Regions from separate parts of the Bowdeniella massiliensis genome, predicted to be linked through region 2. Evidence: riboswitches for the same ligand, from Rfam matches in the RefSeq annotation. Region 2 holds a riboswitch; the other holds the start of a gene.
The links. A riboswitch is a leader RNA that binds a small molecule or an ion and turns the genes downstream of it on or off. The one in region 2 is predicted to bind S-adenosylmethionine.
Positions count from the first base shown of each region.

Region 1: it holds a riboswitch for S-adenosylmethionine, as region 2 does, so the genes downstream of both, MUN85_RS11050 (OsmC family protein) here and MUN85_RS00465 (methionine ABC transporter ATP-binding protein) in region 2, are expected to answer to the same signal.

Region 1 is NZ_JALIQR010000016.1:51,223-55,402, forward strand. Features, by position in the region: gene MUN85_RS11030 (DNA polymerase III subunit gamma and tau) at 1-625, opposite strand, end outside; RNA gene ffs (signal recognition particle sRNA small type) at 683-777, opposite strand; tRNA gene MUN85_RS11040 (tRNA-Ser) at 894-981, shown strand; gene MUN85_RS11045 (NUDIX hydrolase) at 1,080-1,727, opposite strand; SAM riboswitch class I at 1,799-1,892, shown strand; gene MUN85_RS11050 (OsmC family protein) at 2,042-2,545, shown strand; gene MUN85_RS11055 (sodium:solute symporter family protein) at 2,542-4,176, shown strand.
Region 2 is NZ_JALIQR010000001.1:66,170-70,349, forward strand. Features, by position in the region: gene MUN85_RS00450 (TetR/AcrR family transcriptional regulator) at 1-87, shown strand, start outside; gene MUN85_RS00455 (MauE/DoxX family redox-associated membrane protein) at 97-1,113, shown strand; gene MUN85_RS00460 (alpha/beta hydrolase) at 1,103-2,140, opposite strand; SAM riboswitch class I at 2,199-2,290, shown strand; gene MUN85_RS00465 (methionine ABC transporter ATP-binding protein) at 2,299-3,297, shown strand; gene MUN85_RS00470 (methionine ABC transporter permease) at 3,294-4,049, shown strand; gene MUN85_RS00475 (MetQ/NlpA family ABC transporter substrate-binding protein) at 4,142-4,180, shown strand, end outside.

The sequences.
Region 1 (4,180 bases), on a different contig from region 2:
GCACGACGAGCGGCACTACGCCCTTGTCGATCTGGATGCTCTCGGCCTCGCACAGGTGGTTGAGGTAGGCGGAGAGTTGCTCGGGCGGAACCAGGCGGAAGGGGTAGTGATGCGTGCGCGAGCGAATCGTGCCGATGACCTTTTCCGGCTCGGTCGTCGCGAAGATGAACTTCACATGCGCGGGCGGCTCTTCAACGATCTTCAGCAGAGCGTTAAACCCCTGCGGCGTGACCATGTGGGCCTCATCGAGGATGAAGATTTTGAACCGATCCCGCGCGGGAGCAAAGGCGGCGCGCTCGCGCAGGTCGCGGGCATCATCGACGCCATTGTGGGAGGCCGCGTCAATCTCAACGACGTCTAGCGAACCGCTGCCGCCGCGGGCGAGATCCACACACGACGGGCATGTCCCGCATGGAGTGTCCGTCGGGCCTTCGGCGCAGTTCAGGCAGCGCGCAAAGATTCGCGCCGACGTTGTTTTACCGCAGCCGCGCGGCCCCGAAAACAAGTAGGCGTGAGAGATTCGGTCAGCCCGCAATGCCGCGGTCAGCGGTTCGGTGACATGCTCTTGCCCGATCACTTCAGCAAAGGTCTCGGGTCGATAGCGGCGATACAGGGCGGTACTCACCCTTGAAGCATAGGGCGAAGGACGGACATCGTCAGCCCGGTCAAGCAGCCTGGGGATAGCAAGGACCCCCACGCACCCGCCAGAGCTCACTTACCCTTGCTGCATTCCTGCCCTGGGGGAGTTGGGTGAGATAACGTCACGTGGGGGCCACCGACTACTGTAACCGATAGTTGCGGTCATCGTCACGTCGGCAAAGCTGCGCCAGATTCGACGCTGGCCCACAAAGCCGCTAATATTACTGATTGCACATCATCGATGTGTCCATCCAGGAGGATTCGCCTAGTGGCCTATGGCGCACGCTTGGAAAGCGTGTTGGGTGCAAGCCCTCGGGGGTTCGAATCCCCCATCCTCCGCCACATTTTTCGCGATGATTATGCGAAAAACACGCCCTGCTAGTAGCCCGCCTACCGGCAGGGTTTCGTGCATTTATCGGTCATAGCAGCAAGGACACGACCTAGCGAACCTCGGGCCGGAAGAAGTCCATCGGAACATCGAGCTGCTTGGCGTGGTCCCAAGGTTGCGCCCAGCCCCCGATCTCGATCAGCCCATCCAGCAGATGAGCGGTAAAGCCCCAGATAAAGAGGTCATCGACGACGAAGGCGGGACCTTTATAGCCGTGCATGAGGGTCGCGGTCGCACGATGATCGGGATCGGCGAGCTGGGAGATGTGAAGCTGGTGGACACTCGCGACCTCGCCGGTGTCCTTGGCATAAAGCTCGCCCGGCTCCCCCACCGTGCCAACGACGGGCGTGACGGCAAAATCCGAGCCACCGGTCCGGTGGTCCGCGAGATGCCCGAGGACCCGCACCCGCTCGGGGGCGAGGTCCACTTCCTCGTGGGCTTCGCGCAACGCCGCTTCAATCGCATTCTCGCCGGCTTCGATGGATCCACCGGGAAGCGCGACTTGGCCCGGGTGGGATCGTAGCGCCGCGGCGCGGCGCACCATGATGATGACCGGATCCTCCTCGTGGCTGAGGGCGGCAAGGACTGCGGCCGTCCGCAGTTTGCGGCCATCGTCGGTCACAGCGAGGGGCCGCTCGGCACTCGGAACGGAGGCGAGGTGGGTGCGAAGCCGCTCTTCCCAGGCAAACGTCGAGCTCATAGGCTCACCCTAGCGTCCATCATGCGGACGGCAGGGGGTGATGGGAGCAAGCGCTCGTTAGGTTGGCGGGACATCTATCCAGAGCAGCCGAGAGTCCTGGCTCGATAACGCTGCAGCAACCCGCCGCCCATGCGGCCCCGGTGCTAACGCCAGGTGCGATGGAGGTTTTGTCCATGACACGAATGCTCGCCGCGGTGTGAGACCGCAGTTACCCCGGCACTGCTCGGGGTACGACGCCCCACCCCATCCCGTAGCCACGGCAGATTTCTGCCCAACTTCGGCCTGCCGTTGGCGTCCTACCGTGAGGACTATTCATGTCTACCGCTACTACTGTTGATACCCCTGCGATCGCGTCCACCCCGCAACTCAAGTCGATCCGCGCCCGCGGCACCTGGACCGGAGCGCTCCGCACCGATGTTGAGGTCGGCTCGTTTTCCTTTACGACGGGCGAGCCCGTCGCGCTCGGCGGAGATAATTCCGCCCCCACCCCGATGGATTACGTCGTCGGTGGATTCCTGGGCTGCCTGACAGTGCTCATTGAGCTCGTAGCCCGCGAGCGCGGCATCGATATCGCCGTCATCCGCCACACGGCGACGGCCAAGCTCGACCGTCGCGGCTTTGCCGGGCTTGCTGACGTCAGCCCGTCATTCACCTCGCTCGAAGCGACGGTGTGGGTTGAGGCCACCGCGCTGACTGATGAGTTTGCTGAGCTCATTGACCAGGTAGAAAAGCGCTGCCCGGCCTACAACCTGTTCCACCAGGCCGGCTGCACGCCCGAGGTCACCTGGCTGCTCAACGGCGCTGAGGTAAGCGCGTGAGCAGCGTCGGCATCTGGACGGTGACACTCGCGCTCGGGTACACCCTCTTCCTTATTCTCGGCCCGCGTGCTCTCGCGGGCCGAGCCGGCGGCGCTGCGGACTTCTTTGTCGGCGGGCGATCCTTTTCACCGTGGACCGTGGCAGTGTGCATCACCGGCCTGTTCTCGGGCTCATCGTTTATCGCGATCCTCGAGTTGAGCTACCGCACCGGGGTTTCCGCGCTATGGTACGGCGTCGCTGAGATCACGCAGATCCTGCTCATTGCGCTACTACTCGTCGCCCCGCTGCGACAGCGCCTCGTCGTCACCGTCTCCGGGCTCATCGGCGATCGTTACGGCCGACTCGCGCGCGGCATTGCGGGCGGTATTACAGCCTTCACGTTCCCCATGTGGGCCGTGGCGACGGCAATCGCCTTCGCCTCCGCGCTGCACGTCGTGACCGGCCTGCCCGTGCACCTAACCGTCATCTTTACTGCCCTGCTGCTGTTGGCCTATCTCGCGGCCGGCGGCATGCGCTCGGTCGCGTTCGCCCAGACCTCGAACTGTGTCGCATTCGCCTTCATGCTGGGCGTGGGCGCCGTCGCGGTCCTTGGCACACCGGGGCTGCCCGCGCTCGCAGCCGCAAGCGATCAGCGGCCGGAACTGTTCTCCCTGTCCAGCGCCGGAACCGGGCTCATCGTCGCCTGGTTCGGTACGTTCATCGTCAACGTGCTGCTCGCGCAGGCGGCGTTCCAGATGTCGCTATCGTGCCGCACGCCCGCCGCTGGCCGGCAGGGGCTGATCACGGCCGCGTGGCTCGCGGTGCCGTTCATCGTGATCGGTACCCTCATCGGAATCGCGGCAGCCCTGACGCTGCCGGGCGCCTCCAACGGTCTCATTGGCGTCGCCCAATACGTCGCGTCCGCGGTGCCCGCTCCCCTGGCGGCCTTGTTCTTCCTCGGCATCTGGGCGTGCGCCCTCGGTTGGGGTGGACCGTGCCAGTTCTCCGGCGCGACGAGCCTTGGGCGCGACGTCGGACTCGCGATCCGCCCCGATGCGAGCCCCGAGCAGCTCGTGACGTGGACACGGCGATCGCTCGTCGTGCTTACCGTCGTGATGATCGCCTTTGCGTTTGCGCGTACGAGCGAATCGGCCTGGTGGAACGTGCTCGCGTGGACGTTGCGCAATGGCGCTACGCTCGCCCCCATCATCGGGGTGCTGTTCTGGCCACTCGCCACCCGCCGAGCAGCTCTTTCCGCAATGGCGGGCGGGTTCGGCGCGGGTCTCGCCTGGTACCAGCTCGGTGGTTGGCAGCCGGCGACGTTCCACCTCGGAGTCCATCCCGTGTGGATCGGAATGGGGACGAACCTCCTCATCCTGCTGGCGGTCACGCTCACCGAGCAGCGAACAGTCCTCGCGGTGACGCGCGATCACTCACTGCGACGCTCGGGAGGGATCCTCGGCTTCGCGGCGCTCAGCATCGCCGCTACCACTGCGCTCGCATTCGGGTGGCTCCACGAACGCGGCCTGCTGGGACTTGCCGCATTCAGCGCACTCGCCCTTGCGACGGCGGCCGCTACCCGGTTGCTGCGCACCGCGGAAACTCCCGCGAAGCGCGAGTTCCAGGAGGCTGGGGCGGTCGCCGCCTCCTAGCTCG
Region 2 (4,180 bases):
GTCGTCGATGGCTCGGCCGTCTCGGCGCTGTCCGAGGGACGCGATGTGCGGCAAACGGCGCGCGAGATGCTCACGCAGATCTTGTAATCTGCAAGCGTGGCCCTCACTGTTGCAACGATTCTTCTCGCCGCTGCCTTCATTGGCAGCGGCGTTGGCAAGCTGCGTCATTCGCCCGGCATCGGGCGCGATATCGCGACGTGGCGGCGGCTCGGCGTGCCGCGCGCGCTCGCGAAGCCGTGGGCGGTGCGCGCCCTGCCGATCGTGGAGCTCGGCCTTGCGATCGCGTTGCTGCTGCCCGCAGCCTTCGGCGTCGCTGCGGCCGCGGGCCTGCTCGCCCTGCTGATCATCTTCACGCTGCTCGTGACCGCGGCCGTCGCCTCGGGACGCGGCACGCCCTGCCACTGCTTTGGCGAGTCCTCGGCTCCCATGTCGTACGCGACCGTGGCTCGCAACCTCGGACTGTTGGCGCTCGCGGGCCTGGCGCTTGCCGCGCACCTGATGCGCGTCGGGCCGTGGGATTACGCCGCGGCGCACCCGGTGGGCTTTGCGGCGAGCGTCGCCGTCGCCGCGGCCGGGCTGCTGGCGGCGTGGGGCTACCTGGCCGGCGAGCGCTCCGGCGCGCGCGATGAGGGCGTGCAGGAGGCCTATCGGCAGGCCGAAGCCGAGCTTCAGGCGCGCCGCAACGACTATGTGCGCTCGGCCGTTCCCGTGCTCGATGTGCAACGTGCCGACGGCGAGATCGTCGCGCTACCCTACCTCGCGACCGAGCACGCCGTCGTCCTCGTGAACATAACCTCGGCATGCCACGCGTGCGAGGAGGTCACCGATCGCCTCGCGCACTACCGCGAACGGCTCGATGACGTCGTCGAGGTCGTCGCGCTCGTCGCTGACGACGATGACGCGGCCGCCGAGCGCGCGGGCGCCGCCGTGACCGTCGTGCGCGATCCGGCAGGCAGGACGGCGCGGGCAATGCGCCTTGCGACGCCTAGCGCGATGCTCCTCGGCACGGATTCCTATCTCGCGGGCGGTCCCGTCGCGGGGCGGCAAGCGATCGAAGATTTCATCGAGGACGTCGCCGCGGAGCTCATCGCGGCCGGGATGCTCACGCCCTAAAGAGCGTCAGATCGGCGAAGTCGGTGATGCGCCGCAGGTAGGTCTCGCGCGCCGCGGGCCCCGAGAGCGCGAGATCGTGCTTCCCGTCCTCGATGGCGTATGTCTGGGCGTTCACGCCTACGCACATCGCGCGACCGGTCATGTCCGCAACGTCGAGCACGACGTCGCTTGTCGCCACTTCGTCGGCGGTGGGGTGGGAGTTATTGCCCGAGCGTGCGGAGTGGCAAATGAGGGTCGCGATATCGAGGTGAAGACCACGCGCGAGGCGGCGCTGGGCGGAGCACACCGAGGCGAGCGTCGCCGCCCGCATGGGGAAGCCGTCGATCGGTTTCAGCATCGGGTCGATGCCCCAGCGCCCGGAGTCATACTCGATGAGGTCATGCGTGTATGCCGGGTCGAGGGTCGCTACCTGCTGGGTCGGCGCAATGCGAGCGAGGGCAGCGACGCCGAGCGGCGCGGCGAGGCGCGTGAGGGGATTGGCGTTGAGGCCGAACCATGGCGAATTGAGGATCAACGCGTCGGGCGCGAGCGGGTGGCGCGTGCGATCCGGCAGCCCGCGCGAGCGCGTGGGGTGCGCGGCGGGGGAGGAGAGGTAGGCGTACATGACGGCCTGCAAGCCGCCCGTGGAGTGGCCGAGGATCGCGATCTGGTCGTAGCGCTCGCGTAGCGCGCGCATCGCGAGCGCGATGTCTTCGTGCCGGATGCGCAGGTCGGGCAGGTATTCCGGCAGTGGAACCTCCCCGCTTTGCGGGTCGGGCAGGAGGTTGCGGCCCTGGGCTCGCATGTCGAGTGCGAAGAATTCAAACCCGCGCTCGCGCCACGCCGTCGCGTGCTCGGTTTGGAAGAAATAGTCGGAATAGCCCGGCAGGTAGAGAATCGCTCGCTGCGCATCAGGCAGGAGTTCCGCATGGTGGACCAGCGTGGCCGTCGTCGCACGCGGCATCGAGGGGGCTTCTGTTACGCGAAATTGTCGCGAAATATAGCCGTCGAGAATGTCGGGGACGCGGGGTAGCTCGCTGAGATTCATGACTCAATTCTCACACCATGGTCGCACGCAGCGCGAAGTTTCGTTTAAGCTAGCGTCGGAACCATCCAGAGCAGCTGAGAGACCCGGCTCGATGACGCTGCAGCAACCCCCCATTACGGGCGAGGGTGCTACCGCCGGGACCGATGGAGGCACACCCGGTGATAACCCTCGAGTCAGTTGGTAAGACCTACGGCTCCGTGACAGCCCTGCACGACGTGACGTTGAGCGTCGCACGCGGCACCATTCACGGCATCGTAGGTCCTTCTGGCGCGGGAAAGTCGACGCTCGTCGGCTGCCTGACCGGGCTCGTCACCCCCACTTCGGGCCGCGTCGTCGTCGACGATGTTGAAGTATCCGCCGCCCACGCCCGCTCCCGGCGCGCGCTGCGCCGCCGTATCGGAATGGTCTTCCAGCACGTCAACCTGTTCGACCAGCGCACCGCCGCGAAGAACATCGCCTACCCGCTTCAAATCATGCGCACTCCGAAGGGCGATATTGCTAAGCGCGTAGCCGAACTCCTGGAGATCGTCGGCCTGACCGGCAGGGGAGATTCCTATCCCTCCCAGCTCTCGGGCGGGCAGAAGCAGCGCGTCGGCATTGCGCGAGCCCTTGCGACCCGCCCGCCGGTGCTCCTGGCCGATGAGCCGACCTCCGCGCTCGATACCGAGACGACGACTTCGATCCTGCAGTTGTTGCGCGAGGTGTGCGATCAGCTCGGCGTCACGATCGTCATCGTCACCCACGAGATGAGCGTCGTGCGCGAGATCTGCGACTCGGTGACGCTGCTGAGCGCCGGCGAGGTCGCGGAAACCGGCACGCTCGAGGAGATCATCTCCGATAAGACGAGCCGACTGGCACGCGCCCTGGTACCGCCGCCGTCGATCCCCGACGACGGCTACCTCGATGGCTACACCATCTTGGACGTCATGTTCACCTCCCACCCTGGCGAGCCTACGGGCGCGCGCGTGCTCTCGGCCGTTGCGAATCTCGGCGGCGATATCGCGGCCGGAACCTTCGAGACCATCGGCTCCGCGCAGGTGGGACGCCTCGCGGTATCCGTCCCGCCCGACGTCGCCGGTGAGGCGCGCGACGCGCTGTGGCGCGAAGGCCATGCGGTGCAGATCCGCCGCGAGAACGGAGTGGAGGTCGAGCTGTGAGCATTCTTGGATACGCCGCTGCCGTCAGCGCCAGCCACACCCCGGCCCTCGCCGATATCGCCACTCGGCTGCTCGCTACGGACAAGCCGACCTGGTTCGATAACCCCGCGATCTCGCGCCGGCTGTGGCCCGCGACGCTGGAGACCCTCTACATGACGGGCCTCAGCTCACTCATCACGGTCCTGCTCGGGTTGCCGCTCGGCCTGCTGCTCGTCGCCACCTCCAAGCGTGGCGTCCTTGCCAACCGGACCGTCAACTCGGTCCTCGGGGCGATCGTCAACGTCGGGCGTTCGATTCCCTTCATCATCCTGATGATTGCGCTCATCCCCTTCACGCGCTTTGTCATGGGCTCGGCGATCGGGTGGACGTCAGCCGTGCTGCCCCTTGCGGTCGCGGCAATCCCGTTCTTCGCGCGCCTCGTCGAAACGAGCGTCCTTGCCGTCGATCCGGGCAAGGTCGAGGCGGCCACGATGATGGGCGCCACCGGCCGCCAGGTGATGTTCGGTGTGCAGGTACGAGAAGCCCTGCCCGGAATCGTCCAGGGCATTACGGTCCTCATCATCACGATCGTCGGCTACTCCGCGATCGCGGGCGTCCTCGGCGGCGGCGGGCTTGGCACCCTTGCCTACAACTACGGCTACCAGCGCTACCAGACCGACACGATGATCGCGACCGTCGTCATCATCGTTCTCATCGTCCAGCTCGTGCAGATGATGGGCGACATGTTGAGCCGGTTGGTGGACCACCGCTAGGCACCCGCCAACCGGAGCGAACAGCTTCAGGCCAGCACCCTCACAACCCCAACCTCATGAACCTCCATTTGAGCTACCCGAAAGGACATTCCATGTCTCGCTCACGTACCACCCGCCTCTCGATTGCCGCC